DNA from 4 places in the Dyella agri genome. Region 3 is predicted to be linked to each of the others. Evidence: predicted binding sites of a transcription regulator. Region 3 holds the regulator's gene; each other region holds the start of a gene.
The links. The regulator sigma-54, encoded in region 3, starts transcription at its own class of promoters, with help from an activator protein. The targets are predictions, from matches to a motif close to TGGCACGNGCNTTGC.
Positions count from the first base shown of each region.

Region 1: the regulator sigma-54 is predicted to act here: its motif matches at 3,665-3,679, upstream of ISP14_RS05615 (fimbrial protein).
Region 2: the regulator sigma-54 is predicted to act here: its motif matches at 4,020-4,034, upstream of glnA (type I glutamate--ammonia ligase).
Region 4: the regulator sigma-54 is predicted to act here: its motif matches at 3,468-3,482, upstream of ISP14_RS11390 (PilZ domain-containing protein).

Region 1 covers NZ_JADIKL010000002.1:701,506-707,386, reverse strand. The annotation lists gene ISP14_RS05635 (alpha/beta hydrolase) at 1-1,510, opposite strand, end outside; gene ISP14_RS05630 (helix-turn-helix transcriptional regulator) at 1,507-1,707, opposite strand; gene ISP14_RS05625 (hypothetical protein) at 1,841-2,440, opposite strand; gene ISP14_RS05620 (alpha/beta fold hydrolase) at 2,460-3,380, opposite strand; gene ISP14_RS05615 (fimbrial protein) at 3,797-4,348, shown strand; gene ISP14_RS05610 (fimbrial biogenesis chaperone) at 4,428-5,174, shown strand; gene ISP14_RS05605 (fimbria/pilus outer membrane usher protein) at 5,171-5,881, shown strand, end outside.
Region 2 covers NZ_JADIKL010000006.1:148,658-154,538, forward strand. The annotation lists gene ISP14_RS12410 (efflux RND transporter permease subunit) at 1-484, opposite strand, end outside; gene ISP14_RS12415 (efflux RND transporter periplasmic adaptor subunit) at 673-1,914, opposite strand; gene ISP14_RS12420 (LysR family transcriptional regulator) at 2,058-3,050, shown strand; gene ISP14_RS12425 (undecaprenyl-diphosphate phosphatase) at 2,999-3,790, opposite strand; gene glnA (type I glutamate--ammonia ligase) at 4,090-5,499, shown strand; gene ISP14_RS12435 (hypothetical protein) at 5,589-5,881, opposite strand, start outside.
Region 3 covers NZ_JADIKL010000002.1:455,236-461,116, reverse strand. The annotation lists gene ISP14_RS04555 (KpsF/GutQ family sugar-phosphate isomerase) at 1-314, shown strand, start outside; gene ISP14_RS04550 (KdsC family phosphatase) at 361-900, shown strand; gene lptC (LPS export ABC transporter periplasmic protein LptC) at 897-1,535, shown strand; gene lptA (lipopolysaccharide transport periplasmic protein LptA) at 1,477-2,157, shown strand; gene lptB (LPS export ABC transporter ATP-binding protein) at 2,161-2,880, shown strand; gene ISP14_RS04530 (RNA polymerase factor sigma-54) at 3,114-4,580, shown strand; gene hpf (ribosome hibernation-promoting factor, HPF/YfiA family) at 4,735-5,058, shown strand; gene hprK (HPr(Ser) kinase/phosphatase) at 5,194-5,881, shown strand, end outside.
Region 4 covers NZ_JADIKL010000005.1:207,523-213,403, reverse strand. The annotation lists gene acnA (aconitate hydratase AcnA) at 1-1,090, shown strand, start outside; gene ISP14_RS11395 (AMP-binding protein) at 1,272-2,963, shown strand; gene ISP14_RS11390 (PilZ domain-containing protein) at 3,025-3,387, opposite strand; gene ISP14_RS11385 (segregation and condensation protein A) at 4,131-5,090, shown strand; gene scpB (SMC-Scp complex subunit ScpB) at 5,108-5,881, shown strand, end outside.

The DNA.
Region 1 (5,881 bases), 250 kb from region 3:
CATCCAGCGCCTTGGGGTCGGGGTGTTCGACGAAGTGCTGCACCAGCTGCGGCCCGCATCCCGCCGCCAGTACGCTGTGGCCCTGGCCCTTGAACAGCAGCACGCGCGCGTTCGCAAGGGGCTTCGCCACCTCTTCGGCGTAACGCGGTGGCGTCACCGGGTCGTACTGGCCGGCCAGCAGCAGCACCGGCTTGGCGGTCTTGAGCGGCTGGTGGAAATCCGCCGGGCGGGCACCCTTCGGCCAGACCGAACAGATCGCCTTGTAGGCATCGATCATATGCGTGCCGAGCAAGGTGTCCGCGTCCTGCGGGCGCGCGGTCAGCAGGTCGGCATCCTCGCTGCACATCACCGAATAGGACATGCCGCTGCCGGCAAGATCGGCCATGTCCACGGTGAGGAGCTTGGCTTGGCCCAGCAGCGGACCCACGTCGCCATGTGCGGCCGCATCGATCGACAGCGGCAGCAGTGCAGCGGTGGGCGGCGTGTAGGCGAACATGCGCACCACGCTGACGAGCGCGTCGTCGCTCAGCACGCGCTGCACGGTCTGGTAGGTCTCCGGATCGCGGAAGCTGACCGGATGCGGGTTTGCCCGCAGCGCGTCGCGCAGCTGCACCAGCGTCTGGTATGGGCTGCCAAAACGCTGCTTGCAGGCGGCATCGGCGTCGCAGCGTGCGAACTGTGCCTTCAACGCCTCGTCGAGGTTGCGCGCGAAATCCTCGCCCAGCACCGCGCTGTTCGGCACCGTGCTGTCCAGCACCACGCTGCGCACCGCATCGGGGTAGCGTCCGAGGTATTGCTGCGCCACCCGGGTGCCATAGGAAACGCCGACCAGGTCGAACTCGGGGACGCCCAGTGCACGGCGCACGTCCTCCAGATCCTGCACTGCGTCGCTGGTGGTGTAGTAGCGCGGATCGGCATGTACTTCCACCTGCTTCAGGCAGGCCGCCGCATCGGCGCGCAGTTTGGCGGGATCGAAGCCGGTGTCTTCGTCCGTCGCGCTCTTGCCGTCGACCTTGCAGTCCAGTGCGTTGGAACCGCCGGTACCGCGTTGGTCGAGCAGCAGGACGTCGCGGTGTGCGCGCAATGGCTCCAGCATCATGGCGATGGCGCCGGCGTAGTCGCTGGCCGCCTGCCCCGGTCCGCCGGCGAGGAAGGCCAGCATGTCCGGGCTCGCGACCTGCGCGCTCGAACGCAGCACCGCCAGCTTCAACGTGATCTTCCGGCCTTGCGGCTCGGCGCGGTTCTCCGGCACCGCCAGCGAGCCGCACCACGCCGCGGCACTCAGGCCGCTGTTCGGCTGGCCCAGATTGCAGGCGGTCAGGGTGAGCGAGCCGAGCTTCCAGGTGCGCGGCGGCGCGGGTTTCACCGTCGTTTGTGCCGAAGGCGCGCTCTGCGGCGGGGCCGTTTCCTCATGCCCGGGCTGCGGTCGCCGCGCAGCGTGGTTGGCAGCGAAGATCGCGGTAGCCACGGCCACGATGACGGCCATGCGTTTCCTTGGGTTCATGCTCATGTATCGCTTCCTGGCTCGAAGATGGATTCGATCGGATGTCCAAACAGTTTCGCGATCTTGAATGCCAGCGGCAGGCTGGGGTCGTACTTGCCGGTCTCGATCGCATTGACCGTCTGCCGCGACACCTCCAGCCGCTCGGCGAGATCCGCCTGCGACCAGCCCCGCTCGCCACGCAGTTCACGCACGCGGTTGTTCATGCGAAACGCCGGCTCGCCCAGCGTCGCGCGTCGGCGTACAGCACCACCACGCCCGCCCCCGCCAGTACCTCGTCGTGCCTCATCCGGCCAGCGTTTGCATGGCGCCCCATGGCTTCCGTCACGCCGCGCCAGCTCATGCCCCATCCTCCGGCTTGCGGCCGCGGAAGATCTGCAGCAGCAATGCGCCGATCGCCAGCGACGCCGTGAGACCGCTGAGCAGGCCACGCTGCCAGTCGCTGAACGCGCCCCAGCCCAGCAGCAGGATCAGCCCGAACGACGCCGCGCAGGCCCACAACTGCCAATGCCGCGCCAGGCCATCGTTGCTGCAGGCCATGGTCCAATCGCCGCCATAACGACGTGCGGCCCAGCCGCGGCCCAGTGCATGCAGCACCACCATCGCCGGCCATACCCAGATCAGCGCCGTGCCATCCAGCCGGATCACCTTGGCGGCGACCAGGAAGCCGCCGGCAAGGCACAGCGTGCCCACTGCCGTGCCTGCGATGGCCAGGCCGATCAGGTTCATGCGCTGCTCCAGCTCGTCGCTGCCCATCACGAGGCGCACCATCGCACGCGTCACCAGCAGCACCGGCAGGATCGGCAGCAGCGCCAGCGCGGTACGCCCCCAAAGGCTCTGCACGTGGTCGACCAGGGGCCACACCAGCAGCATGATCAGGATGTAGGCCAGCATCGGTGGCCAGAATTCGCGCATGTAGCGGCGCTGGACGGGATTCATCGCCATGATCGTTTCGGCCTCAGAGCTCTTTGAGGAAATCGCCCAGCACCTGCTGGAATTTCACGGGCTGGTCGAGCATCACGAAATGTCGCGCGGGGGCGATCGATACCACTTTCGCCTGTGGTGCGTTCGCCAGCAGCCCCTTGTAATACGCGGCTTTCTGCGCCTCGCTGAGCTGCAACGGCGGCTTGCTGAAGTCCGGCGCGTAGTACGGCGAGATCTCCAGGATCGGCACGTTCGCCTGCTTGAGCAGCGGGCGATGGTCGGCCGCCATGTCCTCCGCCGCGTATGCGGCACTCGCTGCGACGTCGCTGCGCGCGTTCAGCGGCGCGTAGTGCTCCGCCAGCTTCGGATCGATCACGCCGACGTTCTGCATGTAGCCCAGTGCCGCCGCCTGGAACTGCGCCGGCGTCATCGCCGCCATCTGTGCGCCGGCGCGCTCGGCGATCGCCTGCCGCTGGGTTGCATCCACCCGGTCCATGCCCGGGAAGACCGGCAGGCCGTCCACCGCCACCGCGCCCGCGATCAGCGACGCATGCTCACCCGCGAAGCGCAGCGACAACGTACCGCCTAGGCTGTGGCCTACCAGCACGGGTTTGTCGATGTGCTGCTGTTCGATCAGCGCCAGCAGCGAGGCGTCGGCCTGGTCCATCAGCCCGGTCTTGCGGGCCGGCGCAGGCATGCCGTCGAACCCCGCCAGCGTCACGGCATAGACCACATGGTTCTTTTCCAGCTGCGCGATGGTGTCCTTCCACACCCACGGGCCGCCCTCCAGGCCGGGAATCAGGATTACCGCGTGGCCATGGTCGCCATGGCGCTCGAATTTCAGCGTGCCGACCTGGCCGTTCGCGGGCATCCCCAATGCCGGCAACGCGCCAGCAAGCCCGGCGATGAGCAGTGACCATCCCGCGAGCCTGCGGAACCAGTGAATCTTGTGCATGACGCTCCCCTTCGTATGTCAAGCAACCTTGACAAGTGGAGCATACGAAGTGCCCGGCGCGCATGTCAAGCACGCTTTACACGTCGAGTGCGATTAACACAATCGCAATAACTTGCGCGTCTTTTGATGCGAGTATCACGCTAAATGAGTGACGCAGTTCGCACTTTTGCCTGCCATAATTTGTCACTGCGGCCTGCAGTGACGGGGGAAGATTCACGTTCAGCCAAGGGCTTGACCCTTGCCCCGGCGCCAAGAAGCCGTCGGCCGTACCCGCACGCACTGTTTGGCATAGAGATTGCTGACACCCCCGTCGACCAGCCGCGCGCAAGGCTGAAGTCGGAGGTGGCGCAGGAGTGCGGCCACTTTGTCCACAGCGCGTCGAATCCGTTAGCACCCAACTCCGAAAGGAAATACGCATGATCAAGACTGTTCTCACCGCTGCTCTGATCGCCGGTTTCGGCGTGGCAGCGCTCGCTCCGCAGGCTGCCCGCGCAGCCGACGGCACCATCACCTTCAACGGCAAGGTCCTGTCCTCGACCTGCACCGTCAGCAACGCATCCGGCGGTGTCGTCACCGTCACCTTGCCGGACGTGGTCAAGACCGTCTTCACCGCGCAGGGCTCCACTGCCGGCCTGACGCCCTTTTCGCTGAACCTCACCGGCTGCCCGACGACGCCGTCGGGTGTCGTGGTCGGCGCGTCGTTCAGCGGCAATGCCAACGTCGATGCGACCACCGGCGCCATCCAGAACACCTCCGGCGCGGGCTTCTCCAATGTGGAAGTCCAGATGACCAACGGTTCGGGCACCGCCATCAACCTCAACACGAACCCCAACCCGGTCAGCGCCACCATCAATGGCTCCGGCGCCGCCACGCTCAGCTACCAGGCGCAGTACTACCAGCCGACCACCACGGCCGTCACCGCCGGCACGGTGACCGCGTCGGTCGCCTTCACGCTGACCTACAACTAAGGGTCATGCAGGCAGGCTGCCGTATTCGCAGGAATGCGGCAGCCTGCTGCACCCCTTTCCCCCCTCGCAAGAGATACCCATGAAGATCCTGACCCGTGCACTTGGCGCGGCTTCGATCGCTTTGTGCCTGGCGATGCCGCCAGCCCATGCCAGTGTCGTCATCGGCGGCACCCGCGTCGTGTTTTCCGCCCAGCAGGGCGAGGACACCGTGCGCCTGTCCAATCCGAGCGACAATCCCGCACTGGTCGAAGCATGGATCGACACGGGCGACCCGAAATCGACGCCGGACAGCGTCAGCACGCCATTCCTGATCACGCCGCCGCTGTTCCGCATGGATGCGCACAAGGACCAGAGCCTGCGGATCATCTATACCCAGGGTTCCCAGCCGCTGCCGGCCGACCGCGAGTCGCTGTTCTGGCTGAACGTGCTGGAAGTCCCGCCCAAGCCCAGCGGCCCGCAGTACGCCGGCCGCAACTACCTGCAGTTCGCGATCCGTTCGCGGCTGAAGCTTTTCTATCGCCCGGCCAACCTGCCGGGCAACGCGATACAGGCGCCCGACAAGCTGAGCTTCAAGGCTGCCGACGGCGCGGGTGCGGCGCTGGTAGCGCACAACCCGACCCCGTACTACCTCACGATCAGCTCGCTGTCGTTCAGCGCTGACGGCAAGCCGATCGATGGCGCCACCGGCATGATCGCGCCGTTCGGCGACCTGCGCGTGCCGCTGAAGGGCCTGGCGAAGGCGCCGGCCGCGGGCACGCCCATCACCTTTGCCACCATCAACGACTTCGGCGCGACCGACGTTCACAAGGGCACCGTGGCGCCATGACCTTGCGCCGCGCCACGCACCACCACCCGATCGGGCGCCATGCCGCGCTCGCGGTGGCGTGTGGCCTGGCGCTGGCTGCTATCGCGAGCTGCCCGCGTCCTGCGCGGGCGGCCAGCGCCGTGGATGCATCGCCCGACGCCAGCGCCGGAGGCGGCTTCGCCAACTTCGATCGCAGCATGCTGGCGGGAGCCGGGCGCGGCACCACGGATCTCTCGCGCTTCGAACACGGAAACCCGGTGCTGTCGGGCATCTACAACCTCGACGTCTATCTCAATCAACGCTGGGTGGGACGCATGGATGTGCGCTTCAGCGCACCGTCCAAGGACGCCAACGCCGTACCGTGCGTCAGCACCGAGCTGCTCGACCGCCTGGGCCTGGTACCTCCCAAGACCGGCGCCGAGGCGGCTGCGAAGCTGTCGTCCCCGTCCGACTGCGTGAGTCTCGGCGACTTGATCCCCGGCGCCACGCTGTCTTTCGACATGCCCTCCCTGCGCATGGATGCCAGCGTGCCGCAGATTTACATGAACCAGCGCCCGCGCGGCTGGGTCAACCCGTCCTCGTGGGATGCGGGCGTGCCGGCGTTCCTGCTCAACTACAACCTCAACAGCTACCGCACCACCAGCGGCGGGCAAGACCAGGCCAGCACCTACCTGGGCCTGCGTGCCGGCCTCAACATAGGCCTTTGGCAGTTCCGGCAGGACAGCACT
Region 2 (5,881 bases), on a different contig from region 3:
GTGCGTAGTTCGACAGGTACAGCATGTCGTAGCGCTGGTCGGGCGAGGTGAGGTGCACCACCATGGTGAGATCAGGGGTGCTCTTCTGCGTGGTCACACCCAGCCGCTGCACTTCCTCGGGCAGTCGCGGCAACGCCTGCGCTACGCGGTTCTGCACCTCTTCCTGGGCGGTGTTCAGGTTGGTGCCCAGCGCGAAGGTCACGGTGAGCGTCATCACGCCGTCGCTGGTGGCCTGCGAGGAGGTGTAGAGCATGCCTTCCACGCCGTTGATCTGGGTTTCCAGCGGCGTGGCGACGGTCTCGGCGATCACCTTGGGATTGGCGCCGGGATAGTTGGCCTTCACCACCACGGTGGGCGGCGCGACTTCGGGGTATTCGCTGATCGGCAGCTGGAACACCGCGATGCTGCCGGTGATCACGAACAGCAGCGACAGCACGGCGGCCATGATCGGCCGGTCGACGAAAAACTGGGCAATGTTTTTCATGGGGTTGTCTCGATGACTCCTGGGCGCCGACTCCCTTTCCCTCCGGGGAGAGGGTTGGGACGAGGGGCGGGGCTTGCCAATGCATTCGGCATCGGCAATGCGTTGTTTCGAACGATGGATGGAGCCTTTGCGCAAGCGAGGCTGCTCACCTCGATCCTCTCCCCCGAGGGGAGAGGAAGAAGAGCGGCTCAGCCTTGCGGTTCGTGCCTGGGCGGCGCGGTCATCGCGGTGCGCGAATCGTCATGGCCGCCTGCTTCCACCACTGCCTTGTCCTGCGCTTCGAGGCGATAATCCATCGCCACCTGCTGCGGATTCACCTCGGCGCCGGGGCGCACGCGCTGCAGGCCGTTCACCACCACCACGTCGCCGGGCTGCAGGCCGCTGTCGATCACGCGCAGGCCGTGGAACAGCGCACCGGCGCTGATCTTGCGGTACTCGACCTTGTGCTGGGCGTCGACCACATAGACGAACTGGTTGCCGAGGTCGGTGCCCACCGCGCGGTCGTCGATCAGCAGGCGCGGCTGCGGCTGGCCGCTCTGCAGGCGGATCCGCGCGTACAGGCCGGGGGTGAACAAGCTGTCCCGATTGTCGAACACCGCGCGCAGCCGCATCGTGCCGGACTCGGTGTGCAGCTGGTTGTCCACGAAGTCGATGCGGCCGATGTGCGGGTAGCCGCTCTCGTCGGCCAGTTCCATCGAGGCCTCGATGCGCGGGCCGTGTCCGTCCTGCGTCGCGCTGGCGCGCAGGTGGTCCAGCTTCAGCCAGGTGTGCTCGTCCACGTCGAAGTACACATAGACCGGGTTCACCGAGACCACGCTGGTCAGCACATCGTTGTTGCCGACCAGGTTGCCGGGAGTGATGTGCACGTTGCTGACGCGGCCGTCGATCGGCGAGCGCACGTCGGTGAAGCCGAGGTTGAGCTTGGCCGTGGCCAGCGCGGCATCGGCGGCGGCGAGAGCCGCGCGTGCGCTTTGCGCGGCGGTGTCGAGGCGGTCGGCTTCTTCCTGCGATACCGCGCGCTGGTCGAGCAGGCGGCGGCCGCGCTGGGCGTTGGCCTGGGCCAGGCCTTGTTCGGCCAGTGCCTGGGTGCGGTTGGCGGTGAGCCGATCCACTTCGGCCTGGAACGGGCGCGGGTCGATGCGGAACAGCACATCGCCCTTGTGCACCAGTGCGCCTTCCTTGAACGCCACCGACTCCACGTACCCGCCCACGCGCGGACGCACTTGCACGCTGTCCACCGCCTGCACGCGGCCGGTGAAGTCGGCGCTGTTGCTCACCGGGCGCAGCAGGGCGCGGGCCACGGTCACTTCCGGCAGGGCGCCGCCGGGGCCGGCGGCCTGGGCATGGCTGCCGCCATGTTCGCCCAACAGGGCCCAGCTGCCGGCGATTGCCACCACGACGAGGCCGGACAGGATCAGTTTCTTCTTCATCTTCACGCTCCCTGGGGTGGGGTCGTGCGGCGTTGCAGCACGATGGGGGAGCGGATAATAGGTATACCGACGGGTACAGAAAAACCCCAATTTGTGAACTCCACTAGTGACAGTCAGTCACGAATGACGACACAATGACCAGCATGGAAGATTTTTCAGCAATAACGAGCTTCGTTCGTGTCGTGGAAGCGCGCAGTTTCGCGGCTGCCGCCGTGCAGCTGGGCATGACGCCTTCCGGGGTGAGCCGCGCCGTGTCGCGGCTGGAAGAGCAGATCGGCGTACGCCTGCTGTTCCGCAGCACGCGGGCTTTGCGGCTTACCGACGATGGCGAGTCGTTCTACCAGCGCTGCAAGGCGATCCTGGCCGACCTCGGCGAGGCGGTGGATGCGCTGAACTACGCGCGCACCAAGCCCAGCGGCAAGTTGCGCGTGGCGGTGAACGTGTCGGTGGGCCGTGCGGCGCTGATCCCCAACCTGGCCGACTTCGAGGCGCGCTACCCCGACATCCGGCTGGAGCTGTCGATGAGCGACCGCAACATCGGCCTGATCGAGGAAGGCATCGATTGCGCGATCCGCATGGGCGAGCTGGAGGATTCCAACCTGATCGCGCGCAAGCTGGGCTATTTCAGCAACGTGCTGTGCGCCGCGCCGAGCTACCTGGAACGCCACGGCGTGCCGGTCACCATCGAGGATCTGAAGCAGCACCATTGCATCAACTACGTCTATCCCACCAACGGCCGCGCCTACCAGTGGCAGTTCGACACGCCGGACGGCCGCGTCGCGCTGGACGTGGACGCACACCTGCTGATCAACGACGGCGAGTCAGTGATCCAGGCGGCGATGGCTGGGCTGGGCATCATCCAGGTGCCGCATTGGCTGGCCGCTTGCGCCATCGGCATGGGCAAGCTGCAAGTCATCATGGAAGACACCATATCCACCGGCTCCCCGGTGTGGCTGGTCTACCCGCAGAAGAAGCACCTGTCCGCGCGCGTTCAGGCCTTCTTGGAATGGGTGCACGAACTGTTCGAGCGCACCAACCTGCCGGCCTGCAAGCTCAGTATGGCGTTGTCGCCGAAAGCGGTCGATCAGGCGCCCGGCATCAACAACAGCAAGGCCGCGCCCAGCGCGATGCGATAGACCGCGAACGCGGTGTAGCGGTGCGTGCGGATATAGCCCAGCAGCCACTTCACCGCGATGAAGCCAACGACCAGCGAGACGATGAAGCCGACGATCAGCGCGCTCCAGTCCTCGTGCGCGGCGCCGCCGCCCTTCCACACCTTCAGCAGCTCGTAGCCGGTAGCGGCATACATGGTGGGAATGCCCACCAGGAAGGCGAACTCGGTGGCCGCCGCGCGGTTGCTGGTGCCGAACAGCATGGCGGTGAAGATCGTCGCGCCGGAGCGCGAGGTGCCGGGGAACACGCCCGCCACCATCTGTGCGATGCCGACCAGGATCGCCACCCGCCACGTCACCTCGGTGCGGTCCGCCTGCTTCGCGGCGAGCGCTTCCGCGGCGATCATCCAGAAGCCGCCGATCACCAGCGCCCACGCGATGGGCGTCACCCTTTCCGGCAGCTTGAAGCCGTAATGCGTGACGATCAGGCCCAGCACGCAGGTGATCAGGAAGGCCACCACCAGCTTGAACAGATAATCGCGCGTGGCCGGTTCGCGCCACTGTGTCAGCAGCTGCCAGATGCGCTTCCAGTACACCAGGGTGATGGCGAGGATCGCGCCGGCCTGGATGCCCACGTTGAACAGGTCCGAGCGGGCGCCCAGCCAATGCTCGGCGATCAGCAGGTGGCCGGTGGAGGAAATCGGCAGGAACTCGGTGATGCCCTCGATGATGCCCAGCAGGATGACGTGGATAAGATCGGTCACGGGTGCACTCGTCGGTAGGGGCGACCGCCACCATGGCAGCTGCGCGGCAACACAGCTTACGCATTCCGTATAGCGATCCGATAGCGTTTCCCGGTGCGCGCTGCAGCGACCGTTAAGTGCCCCATCATGGTGCAATCGAGGGAGTGAAAGCGCCAGCTTGGTGTGTATGATGCGGGCGGGAAAACCTCCCGACCCGTTAAATCCATGAATTCACATGGAATGCACGGCTTGGCATCGACCTTGCTCTTTCAAGTGCGTTCTTTCCGCCCATTCCCATCCGACCCCACCGAGGTTCCGCCATGACCGCCCAGAAAGTGCTCGACCTGATCCAGGAACACGAGGTCGAGTTCGTCGACTTCCGTTTTGCCGACATGCTCGGCAAGCACCATCACGTCACCTTCCCGGCGCACGCCATCGACGAGTCGACCTTCGAGGACGGCAAGATGTTCGACGGCTCCTCGATCACGGGCTGGAAGGGCATCAACGAGTCGGACATGATCCTGATGCCCGATCCGGACACCGCCTACCTCGACCCGTTCAGCCAGCACACCCAGCTGGTCCTGCATTGCGACGTGCTGGAGCCGAGCACCTTGCAGGCCTACGGCCGCGACCCGCGCTCGATCGCCAAGCGCGGCGAGGCCTACCTCAAGTCCACCGGCATCGCCGACACCGCCTTCTTCGGGCCGGAGCCGGAATTCTTCATCTTCGATTCGGTCCGCTGGCAGAACGACATGGGCCGCGTGTTCTACGAGATCGAGTCCAACGAAGCCGCCTGGAGCACGCGCTTCAAGTACGAGGACGGCAACATGGGTCATCGCCCCGGGGTGAAGGGCGGCTACTTCCCGGTGTCGCCGGTGGACACGCTGGGCGACCTGCGCGCCGACATGTGCAAGGTGCTGGAGTCGCTGGGCCAGGTGGTGGAAGTGCACCACCATGAAGTGGCCAACGCCGGCCAGTGCGAGATCGGCGTGAAGTTCAACACCTTGGTGAAGAAGGCCGACGAGCTGATGACGATGAAGTACGTCATCAAGAACGTGGCGCACCAGAACGGCAAGACCGTCACCTTCATGCCCAAGCCCATCGTGGGCGACAACGGCAGCGGCATGCACGTGCACCAGTCGCTGGCGAAGAGCGGCGAGAACCTGTTCGCCGGCGACCTGTACGGCGGCCTCAGCCAGACCGCGCTGTGGTACATCGGCGGCATCTTCAAGCACGCCAAGGCGATCAACGCCTTCGCCAACTCCACCACCAACAGCTACAAGCGCCTGGTGCCGGGTTTCGAGGCGCCGGTGATGCTGGCTTACTCCGCGCGCAACCGCTCGGCGAGCTGTCGCATCCCCTACGTGGCCAGCCCCAAGGGCCGCCGCATCGAGGTGCGCTTCCCCGACCCGATGAACTCCGGCTACCTGGTGTTCACCGCGCTGATGATGGCCGGCCTGGACGGCATCCTGAACAAGATCGACCCGGGCGCGCCGGCCGACAAGGATCTCTACGACCTGCCGCCGGAAGAAGAGAAGAACATCCCGCAGGTGTGCTCCAGCCTCGACCAGGCGCTGGAAGCGCTGGACAAGGACCGCGACTTCCTCAAGGCCGGCGGCGTGTTCACCGACGACTTCATCGACGCCTACATCGGCGTGAAGATGCAGGAAGTCACCCGCTACCGCGCCAGCACGCACCCGCTGGAATTCCAGATGTACTACGCGCTGTAACTGCGGCATCAGGTGGCAAGACAACGGGCGCCGCGGCGCCCGTTGTCGTTCCGGAATCCGAAATCCGTTCGCCTGGCGCCTGCCTGTAGTCAGCGGTTCGGGCGACCGTGCGTGCAGGTGACGGCCGGGTCCGCGCGCACGAAATCGGCGGTCCAGTTGGTTTCCCAGGTGCGGTCGTCGTAGGAGAACGCCTGCTCCCAGCGGGCATGGTCACGGTCCAGCTTGGTCCACACGAAGCGCACCTTCACCGGCCGGCCGTTGTCCTGGTCCTCGCCATAGAACTCACCGCGGTCGCCGTGGAAGCCGCCGAACACAGGAGGCTCCAGCTTGCCGTCGGCGCTGCTCGCCCAGTAGATCGACCATTGCCGCTTCGCCAGATCGA
Region 3 (5,881 bases):
CCGCGCTGGTGGAGATGACCCGCAAGCATCTGGGCATGACCGCGGTGGTGGACGACCAAGGCCGCCTGCTCGGCGTGTTCACCGACGGCGACCTGCGCCGCGCGCTGGACGACGAGGACGTGAACCTGCGCGGCGCCACCGTGGCCGAACTGATGACCCGCGGCCCCAAGACCATCGGCCCCGACAAACTGGCCTCCGAGGCGGCCCAGCTGATGGAAAAGCACCAGATCAACGCCCTGCTGGTGGTCGACACCGAGCGCCGTGTGATCGGGGCGCTGAACATTCACGATCTACTCCGTGCACGCGTGGTCTGATCGCGCGTTGCATCCCCGTCCCCGTCAACCGCCACGAGTCGAATCCATGTACCCGGCCGACCTGCCCGCCGACCTCCTTGCCCGCGCCGCGAAGATCCGCGTGGCCGCGTTCGACGTGGACGGTACGCTCACCGACGGCCGCCTCTGGTACAGCGAGGATGGCCACGAGACCAAGGTGTTTCACGTGCACGACGGCCTGGGTCTGAAACGGCTGCAGGCGAACGGCGTGCAGGTGGCGCTGATCACCGCGCGGATCAGCCACCCGGTGGCGCTGCGCGCCGAGGAGCTGGACATCGCCCACGTCTACCAGGGCCAGGGCGACAAGCGCGCCTGCCTCGAATCCCTGCTGGAGGCGCTGGGCCTCGCGCCCGAGCAGGCCGCCTTCATTGGCGACGACCTGCCCGACCTGCCGCCGATGCGCTTCGCCGGCCTCGCCGTGGCCGTGGCCAACGCGCACCCCTGGGTGGCCGAGGCCGCGCATTGGCAGACCCGCCTGCCCGGCGGCATGGGCGCGGCGCGCGAAGTCTGCGACCTGATCCTGCACTCGCAGGGCCGGGATGCCGCGGAACGGGAGCGCTGGAAGTGATCAGGCGCCTGCGCCTGTGGCTGCGCGACCGCAAGCTGGCCAGCGCGATCGTGCTGGTCGCGCTGGCCGCCGGCGTCGCCCAGATGCTGCTGTGGTGGATGGGGCCGGCGACGAAACCGAACGACTTCGTCGGCCCACCGCGCTCGGGCTACGTCCTCTACAACTCCAGGATGTGGTCCTACAACCCCGAAGGCCAGCTGGCGTTCCGCATGCAGGCGCCGCATCTGGATCGCCGCGACGAAGACGAGACGCTGTACATCAATTCGCCGGTGTTCGACATCTCCGCCAAGGAACCCGGCACGCCGGACTGGCACGGCCATTCGCTGTACGGCTGGGTGGACAAGAGCGGCACCCTCATCAAGCTGCAGGGGCCGGTGCACATGCAGCGCCCCGCGTTCACCGATGCCAAGGGCGCGCCGCAGGCGGAAGTGACCATCGATACCTCCGAAGTCACCGCCTGGCCGAAAGACAACCGCATGGAAACGGCGGAAGCGGCGCACGCCGTGCAGGGCGCACGTACACTGGACGGCATCGGCATGCGCGCCAACCTCAACGACAACCACCTGGAGCTGCTCGATGCAAGCCAAGGCACCTTCCCGCCACGCCCGCGCCAGTCGCATCCGCGCAAGTCGTGACGTCCTCGGCGCGGCCTGCGTGGCGGCGCTTCTCGCGCTGGTCCCGCTGGCGGCCAGCGCCAAGAAATCGGATCGGCAGCAGCCGATGAACTACGTGGCCAAGCACACCGACGCCTACAACGCGCCGAACACGGTCACCACGCTCACCGGCAACGTCAAGATCACCCAGGGCACCATGCTGGTCACCGGCGATGTCGCCAAGATCTACCTGGACGCCGACCAGCAGGTCTCGCGCGTGGTGGTCACCGGCAAGCCGGCGCACATCCAGGAGCTGGACGAGAACAACAACCTGATGACCGGCGACGGGACCACGCTGGACTACGACAACCTCAACAGCATCGCCGTGCTCACCGGCAATGCGGTGGTGGACCAGCAGTGCCGCGGCGAATTCCACGGCGACAAGCTCACCTACAACCAGAACACCAGCCTGATCACCGGCGACACCGCCGGCGACGGCTTGGTGCACGGCGTGATCCTGCCCAAGAACACCGCGGCCACGCCGGTGATCTGCAAGAAGCCGCCCACCGCGCAGCCGGTACCCGACAACGAGCCGGTAGCCGGCAAGCTGCCCGCCAAGGCGGTCGCGCCCGCGACGGCACCTGCACCGGCGAAGGGCAACTGATCGATGCTGTCCGCTGAAGGTCTGCAAAAAAGCTTCAAGGCGCGCCAGGTGGTACGCGACTTCGCCTTCTCCATCCGCGAGGGCGAAGTGGTGGGTCTGCTCGGCCCCAACGGTGCCGGCAAAACCACCTGCTTCTACATGGTGGTGGGCCTGATCGAGGCCGACGCCGGCACGATCAAGCTGGACAAGCAGGAGATCACCGGCCTGCCGATGCACATGCGCGCGCGCCTGGGCATCGGCTACCTGCCGCAGGAGGCCTCGGTGTTCCGCCGGCTCAGCGTGGCGGACAACATCATGGCCGTGCTGGAACTGCGCGAAGGCCTCAGCGCGCAACAGCGCGATGCAGAACTGGAAAGCCTGCTCGACGAGCTGAAGATCGCCCACATCGCCGGCCAGAAAGGCATCAGCCTCTCCGGCGGCGAACGCCGCCGCGTGGAGATCGCCCGCGCGCTGGCCGCCAACCCGCGCTACATGCTGCTGGACGAACCCTTCGCCGGCGTCGACCCGATCTCGGTCGGCGAGATCCAGCGCATCGTGCGCCACCTCAAGGAACGCGGCATCGGCGTGCTGATCACCGACCACAACGTGCGTGAGACGCTGGGCATCTGCGACCGCGCCTACATCCTCAACGACGGCGAAGTGCTGTCGCGCGGCACCCCCGCCCACATCCTCGCCGACGAGAAGGTGCGCGAGGTCTACCTGGGCCGCGAATTCAGGTTGTAAGAGCCTGTTCAATCCCCGGCTCTCCGGGTTGTTTGCCGCGGATTCCAAGTGCTGGCGCGTGGCGCGGCGCCAGCCGGCCGTCGGGTCAACTGCACGCTGCCGCACGGTGGGCAACGCGGTTGCGTGAAGGTGTCGCACAGGCTCTAACGCCGGCTTCACAACAGCGGCGCGCGGCTATGGCCGCCCCCGCCGGCTGCGGGTAGGATGGAGCCCAGTCCATCCAACCGGCCGGCATGAAACCCGCACTCCAGTTCCGCCTCCATCAACAGCTCACCCTGACGCCGCAGCTGCAGCTGGCCATCCGCCTGCTGCAGCTGTCGCAACTGGAGCTGGAGGCCGAACTGCGGCAGCTCGCCGAAGGCAATCCGCTGCTGGAATTCGCCGACGAGAGCGAGGAAGAAACCGTCACCGACGAGGCTGCGCCGGAAGCCGAGTACGCACAGGCGCCCAGCCCCGCCGAAGCCGCCGCCGACCAGAGAGTCGACGGCGACGATGGCGCCGAATGGGCCGACGACGGCGGCGGCAGCGTCGAAACCCCGATCGACTTTTCCAACGGCACCGGCAGCAGCGGCAACACGCGCGGCGACGAGGACTTCGAGCCACAGAACGTGGCACCCGAAACCCTGCAGCAGCACCTGCTGTGGCAGCTCAACCTCGCCGGCTTCAATCCGCGTCAGACCGCGATCGCTACCGTGATCATCGACGCGCTGAACGCCGACGGCTACCTCGCCGACGGCATCGAGGCGGTGCGCGCCGCGTTGCCTGAGAACATCGCCGCCAGCCTCGACGAGATCGAGGCGGTGCGCCGCCGCCTGCAGGGCTTCGACCCGCTGGGCGTGGCCAGCCTGGACCTGCGCGACTGCCTGCGCAGCCAGCTCGAGCAGTTCAGCGCCGACACCCCGCAGCGCGAACTGGCGCTCGCCATCGTCGACAGCGAACTCGAACTGCTCGCGCGCAACGACATCGCCAAACTGGCGCGCAAGCTGCGCGCCGGCGAGGACGAGGTGGCCACCGCCGCCGCGCTGATCCGCAGCCTCGACCCGCGCCCCGGCGCGGCGCTGGACACCACGCCGGTGGAATACGTGGCGCCCGATGTCTATGCGGTGCGCGACGGCAGCCGCTGGCAGGTGCGCCTGAACCCGGACGCGCAGCCGCGGCTGGGTCTGAACCAGCACTATTGCAACCTGATCGCCCGCGCCCGCGGCGACGACGCCAGCTGGATGAAAGGCCAGCTGCAGGAGGCGCGCTGGCTGCTGAAGAGCCTGGAATCGCGCGCCGAAACCCTGCTCAAGGTGGCTAGCGCCATCGTGCGGCGGCAGAGCGCCTTCCTCGACTACGGCCCCGAGGCGATGCACCCGCTGGTGCTGCGCGAGGTGGCCGAAGAAGTGGGCATGCACGAATCCACCATTTCGCGCGTCACCACGCGCAAGTACCTGCACACGCCGCGCGGCACCTTCGAGCTGAAGTATTTCTTCTCCAGCGGCGTGTCCACCGAGGACGGCGGCAGCGCCTCGGCGACTGCGATCCAGGCGATGCTGCGCAAGCTGATCGAGGCGGAGGACCCGCGCAAGCCGCTGTCCGACCAGGCGCTGGCCGAGGAGCTGAAAGGCAAGGGCATCCAGGTCGCCCGCCGCACCGTGGCCAAGTACCGGGAGGGGCTGCGCATTCCCAGTTCCAGCGAACGCCAGCGGATTGGCTAAAGGATGGACCTATCCACCTAAAGGGAACTTGCCTGCAGGAAAAACGCTCCCATTACCCGTAGTGAAGGATGATCGACGACACGCCACGGCACTCCGTCCGCGGCGCGTCCATCCCGCCGCGAAACGCGGCAAGCACCACCAGAGGAGGCGTACCATGCAATTCCAACTCAGCGGCCAGCAGATCGAAGTCACCCCCGCGCTGCGCAATCACGTCGAATCCAGGCTAGATCGCCTCCATCGCCTCGACGACAAACTGATCAGCCTTACCGTGGTGCTCTCTGTGGACAAGCTGCAGCACCGCGCGGATGCCACGCTCGGCGTCACCGGCGCCACCCTGCACGCCGAGGCTGCCGAGGCCGATATGTACGCTTCCATCGACATGCTCTTCGACAAGCTGGTCAACCAGTTGCGGCGCCACCGCGAAAAGATCTCCGACAAGCACCAGCGCGCCGTGCGCGACGAGCGCCAGTACGGCTGATGTCCCCCTGCGGGCCGCCCGGCGACGGGCGGCCCGCATGCCTTCCCGCGAAACACGTCTTCCGCCCAAGCTGGCACAATGGCCCTGCCCCGCCCCGGACCCCACGGGCGGCGCGCGACGCAAAGGACCGAAGGCTTGGACCGGCTCACCGCAAGACAACTCTACGATGGCGTCAACGAGCGCATGGCGCTGCGCTGGCAGGCCGGCATGCGCGGCGAATCGCGCACGCTGGAGCCCGGTGCCGCGCAGGCGCGCCGGCCCTCGCTGATCGGCTACCTCAACGTCATCTACCCGAACAAGATCCAGATCATCGGTTCGGAGGAGCTGAATTTCCTCGACGGCCTCGACTCGCGCCAGCGCTGGGAGGTGATGCACAAGATCGCCGCCAGCCGGCCGGTGGCGCTGATCGTCACCAAGGACCAGGCGATCCCGTCCGACCTGCGCGAGGTGGCCGAGGAAACCGACACGCCGCTGTGGCTCAGCTCCAAGCGCGGCCACGAGCTGCTCACCTTCCTGCAATACCACCTGGCGCGCCAGCTGGCGGCGAAGACCACGCTGCACGGCGTGTTCCTGGAGGTGTTCTCGATCGGTGTGCTGATCACCGGCGAGGCCGGTTCCGGCAAGAGCGAGTTGGCGCTGGAACTGATCAGCCGCGGCCACCGGCTGGTCGCCGACGACGCCACCGAATTCACCTTGATCGCGCCGGACGTGATCGACGGCAGTTGTCCCGAGCTGCTGCAGGACCTGCTGGAAGTGCGCGGCCTGGGCGTGCTCAACGTGCGCGAGATGTTCGGCCACATGTCGGTGAAGCCGTCCAAGTACC
Region 4 (5,881 bases), on a different contig from region 3:
CAACCGCAACTTCGAGGGCCGCGTGCATCCGGAAGTGAAGATGAACTACCTGGCCTCGCCGCCGCTGGTGGTCGCCTACGCGTTGGCCGGCACGCTGGACGTCGACCTGACGAAGGACCCGATCGGCACCGGCAGCGACGGCAAGCCGGTTCATCTCAAGGACATCTGGCCGACCAACAAGGAGATCTCCGACGCCATCGCCGGCGCGGTCAACCCGGCGATGTTCGAGAAGAACTACGCCGACGTGTTCAAGGGCGACAGCCGCTGGAACAAGATCGCCTCGCCAGACGGCGCGGTGTACCGCTGGGACGACTCCACCTACATCAAGAACCCACCTTACTTCGAGGGCATGACGATGGAGCTGGGCAAGGTGGAGGACATCCACGGTGCCCGCGTGCTGGGCCTGTTCGGCGACTCCATCACCACCGACCACATCTCGCCGGCCGGTTCGATCAAGAAGGACAGCCCGGCGGGCCGCTTCCTGATCTCGAAGGGCGTGGAACCGAAGGACTTCAATTCCTACGGCTCGCGCCGCGGCAACGACGACGTGATGGTGCGCGGCACCTTCGCCAACATTCGCATCCGCAACCAGATGCTAGACGGCGTCGAGGGCGGCTACACCAGGCACGTGCCGTCGGGCGAGCAGATGGCGATCTACGACGCGGCGATGAAGTACAAGCAGGAGAAGACGCCGCTGATCGTGCTCGCCGGCAAGGAGTACGGCACCGGCTCCAGCCGCGACTGGGCGGCCAAGGGCACCCTGCTGCTGGGCGTGAAAGCGGTGATCGCCGAGAGCTTCGAGCGCATCCACCGCTCCAACCTGGTCGGCATGGGCGTGCTGCCGCTGCAGTTCATGGACGGCGAGAACGCCAAGTCACTGGGCCTCGACGGCAGCGAGAGCTTCGACGTCACCGGCCTGGAAGGCGGCGAATCGAAACAGGCGAAAGTGGTCGCCACCGGCAAGGACGGCAAGAAGAAGGAGTTCAGCGTAAAGGTGCTGCTGCTCACCCCGAAGGAGCGCGACTTCTTCCGCCACGGCGGCATCCTGCAGTATGTGCTGCGCCAGCTGGCCGGCAAGAAAGCCGCCTGAGCGTTACCCTCGGCACTGCTGCACCACGACCGCCCCGGCCTGCGCCGGGGCGGTTTTTTTCCGGCTGCTGCAAGGCATGCCGCGGCTTGCCGCCGTACGCAGCCGCATGCTCCAATGCCGGAGGGGGCGTCGCCATCTCTACCTTGCCTTGGCGGCCACGATTCAGGAGTCGAGCAAGCACATGAGCAACGCGCGTCCGTGGCTGGACCACTATCCGGAAGGCATACCCGCCGAAATCGACCTCAATGCCTACGCCTCGATGGCCGCCATGCTGGAAGAGGCTTTCCAGCGCTTCCGTGATCGCCCCGCCTTCGCCAACTTCGGCAAACAGCTCAGCTACGGCCAGATCGACGCATACAGCCGCCAGTTCGCGGGCTACCTCACCGGCACGCTCAAACTCGGCAAGGGCGATCGCGTCGCCATCATGCTGCCGAACGTGCTGCAGTACCCGATCGCCCTGTTCGGCGCGTTGCGCGCCGGCCTGGTGGTGGTCAACACCAACCCGATGTACACCGCGCGAGAGCTGAAGCACCAGCTCGAGGACTCCGGCGCCAAGGCCATCGTGGTGCTGGACAACTTTGCCTCGACGCTGCAGCAGGTGGTAGCCGAAACCGCGGTGAAGCACATCGTTACCACCGGCATCGGCGACCTGCTCGGCTTCCCCAAGGGGCCGCTGGTCAACTTCGTGCTCAAGCACGTCAAGAAGATGGTGCCGGCCTACCGCCTGCCGCAGGCGGTGCGCTTCCGCGACGCGCTGGCGCAAGGTGCCGCGCACCCGCTGCCGGAAGTGCAGCTCGGCCACGACGACATTGCCTTCCTGCAGTACACCGGCGGCACCACCGGCGTGGCCAAAGGCGCCATGCTGACCCACGCCAACATGATCGCCAACATGTTGCAGGTCGGCGCCTGGATCGGCACCGCGCTGAAGCCCGGCGAGGAGGTCGCGATCGGCGCGCTGCCGATGTACCACATCTTTTCGCTGACCGCCTGCGGCATGGTATTCGTCCGGCTGGGCGCCCATACGCAGCTGATCACCAACCCCCGCGACATGCCCGGCTTCGTCAAGGAACTGAAGAAGGTCCCCTTCTCGATCCTGCCCGGCGTCAACACCTTGTTCAACGGCCTGCTCAACACGCCCGAATTCGCCGGGGTGGATTTCTCGCACCTGAAGATTTCGCTGGGCGGCGGCATGGCGGTGCAGCGATCCGTCGCCGAGCGCTGGAAACGGGTGACCGGCTGCACGCTTGCCGAGGCCTACGGCCTCACCGAAACCTCTCCGGGCGTCTGCATCAACCCGATCGGCCTCAAGGACTACAACGGCTCGATCGGCCTGCCGATTCCCTCCACCAACGTGGCGATCTGGTCGGAAGACAACCAGCCGCTTCCGATCGGCGAGGTGGGCGAGCTGATGGTGCAAGGGCCGCAGGTGATGCGAGGCTACTGGAACCGCGCCGACGAGACCGCCAAGGTATTGGGCGACGATGGTTGGCTGCACACCGGCGACATCGCGAAGATGGACGCCAGCGGCTATGTCTACATCGTCGACCGCAAGAAGGACATGATCCTGGTGTCCGGCTTCAATGTGTATCCGAACGAGGTCGAGGACACCGTGATGCAGAACCCCGGCGTGGCCGAGGTGGCCGCCGTGGGCGTGCCGGACGAGCACTCCGGCGAAGTGGTGAAGCTGTTCGTGGTGCGCAAAGACCCCGGCCTGACCGAAGAGGCGCTCAAGCAGTTCTGCCGCGACAACCTCACTGGCTACAAGCGGCCCAAGTACATCGAGTTCCGCGACGCCTTGCCCAAGAGCAACGTGGGCAAAATCCTGCGTCGCGAGTTGCGCGACGAGAAGAAGGCCGCGGCCGGCGCCCACTGAAACGGCGAAGGCCCCGCACAAGGCGGGGCCTTCGATCCGACCGGCTTCGCTGGAAGCGCGATCAGTTCTTCCACGCCTCCAGGATATCGGCGTAGCCGCCCAGCAGGTTCCACAACGGCACCTGCTTGTCCTCGGGGATGCACACGTAGGAGAAGCCGATGTGGTGGTCGGCGACGCGCGCCACCTGCGCCTCCATGTGAATGTGCAGGTCGTTGCCGAAGATCATGTCCAGCAACCAGGTCTGCCCGACTTCGCCGGTCCAGCCTAGCGGCCGGCGCAGCAAGGCGCCGGTCGCGGAAATGTCCACCAGTTCGGTGGGGTGCGACTCGACGCCGCGACTCATCAGCACGGTCGTCTCGATCTGCATGCGCGCCGGGCGCAGGCGTTCGGCTTCATCGCTGAACATGTTGTCGTCCTTAGCCATGCCGGGCTCCTTGTTGTTGCATCCCTCCGCCGAAGCGGTCCTGCGGATCGACCCGCCCATGTGTCCGCCATCACACTCAAGCAAGCGGTGTGCCATCCACCAAATGGCGGTACGGCGCGCCTTGGCAAGCCTTTTCCCGCCGACGCGACTGACGCCTGCTCGCCGTCTCGGACACTCAGGGTCACCTGTGCGGTGCGCCGTTCCGCGCCTGTCGGCGCGGCCGGACATGCCACTGCGCTGCCCAGGCGGTAACGCCATTGTACTCACCAGACGGACCGCTGCCCCGCATGCATGTTTCGGCCTGCTGCGCTGGACTTGTCGCTGGCCAGTCGCTAATCTGTTGCCCACGCGTGGTGCCACAGTCAGACGCCGATTGGCCGTTCCGGCGGCGATGGCACCCACCCGATGCCCCAAGGCAGATCGTCCGACTTGTCGGTGACGTCACTACCGTCACTGCATTGCCCTGTTCCCACCAGACGCGATCTGCGTCCCGTGCCGGCACTTGGCTGCGATGCCCGTACGCCTGATCGAACCGCGACATGCGGCTTCGTCACGCCGACAGCGACAAGTAGGGAGCCGGACACTGCCTGTACGGCACCGTGCGAAACCGCTTTACCGAAGTGCCGCCTCGACGCCACGATCCGTACATGGGTCCAGCCCGGATCGTCCAGCGGGGCAACCGTTTCGCCCATGATGGATCAAGACGCATTGCCGGCCGCCGAGCGGCCCAACGACACGCATCGATGAGCACCGAGCCAGTCGGGCCACAGAGCCCGGTCGTATCGCAGGACAACCACGCGGCGCACCCCCAGCAGCAGGAAATGCCGCTGGCGATCGTGCGTGGCGAGCCGATGCTGCAGATGCCGCAGGATCTGTACATCCCGCCGGATGCGCTGGAAGTCATCCTGGAGGCGTTCGAGGGTCCGCTGGACCTGCTGCTGTACCTGATCCGCCGGCAGAACCTGGACATCCTCGACATCCCGGTCGCCGAGATCACCCGGCAGTACATGGAATACATCGAACTGATGCGGGATGTGATGCGGCTGGAGCTGGCCGCGGAATACCTGCTGATGGCCGCGATCCTGGCCGAGATCAAGTCGCGCCTGCTGCTGCCGCGGCCGCCTGCCGAGGAAGGCATGGAGGAGGACCCGCGCGCCGAACTGGTGCGCCGCCTGCAGGAGTACGAACGCTTCAAGAAGGCCGCCGAAGACATCGAGGCCTTGCCACGGATGGAACGCGACACCGCGCCGGCGCAGGCCGACACCGGCGAACGCAACGTGATCAAGCTGCCGCCGCCGCTGGATCTCAAGGAAATGCTGCTGGCGCTCAAGGATGTGCTGCACCGCGCCGAACTGTTCGGCCACCATGCGATCAAGCGCGAGGCGCTCAGCGTGCGCCAGCGCATGGGCGAGCTGCTCGGCAAGCTGGAAGGCCATGCCTTCCATCGCTTTGAAACGCTGTTCGATATCAGCGAGGGCCGCCTCGGCGTGGTGGTCACCTTCCTGGCCATGCTGGAGCTGGCCAAGGAAATGCTGATCGAGATCGTGCAGGAAGCCCCGCTGGCGCCGATCTACCTGAAGGCGCGGGTGGAACACGGCGAAGGCCCGCTTGCCGACGGAATGGACATCGACGGGACGGATGAACCCGCCGCAGACGAATCGGCGTTCGAGACCCCGGACACCGCCGGCAACGGCACGCACTGAATCGGCACCGAGAGCCCATGCAGATCGAGCAACTCAAACCCATCGTCGAGGCGGCCCTGCTCGCCGCCAGCCAGCCGATGACCGTCTCCCAGCTCGGCGACCTGTTTGCCGAGACCGACGAAGTCGGCCACGAGCAGATCGCGCGTGCGCTGGAGGCCCTTGCCGCCGATTGTGAAGGCCGCGGCGTCGAACTGAAGGAAGTCGCCTCCGGCTTCCGCTACCAGGTGCGCCAGGACGTGCACCCGTGGATCTCGCGGATGTGGACCGAGAAGCCCAGCCGCTACTCGCGCGCCCTGCTGGAGACGCTGGCGCTGATCGCCTACCGCCAGCCGATCACCCGCCCGGAGATCGAGCAGATCCGCGGCGTGGTGGTGTCCAGCAACATCATCAAGACGCTGGAGGAGCGCGAGTGGATCCGCGTGGTCGGCTACCGCGACGTGCCTGGCAAGCCGGCGCTGTTCGGCACCACCCGCGCCTTCCTCGACTACTTCAACCTGAAGTCGCTGGACCAGTTGCCGCCGCTCTCCGAAATCCGCGACATGGAAGACCCGCAAATGGGCTTCGAGCAGACCCCGCTACCCGCCCGCATCATCAAGGATCTGCCGATCGATCCGGACGAAATCGAAGACGCAGTGGCGGAAGCCGACGAACACGAACACACCGAAGCGGGCGAGGCAGCTGTCGAACCCGCCACGGAAGCAAACCTAGAAACCGCCGAAGCCGGCGAAACCGAACCCACCACTGCCGACGAGGCAGCGGCCCCCGCGGACGTCGACAACGACGATGCCGCA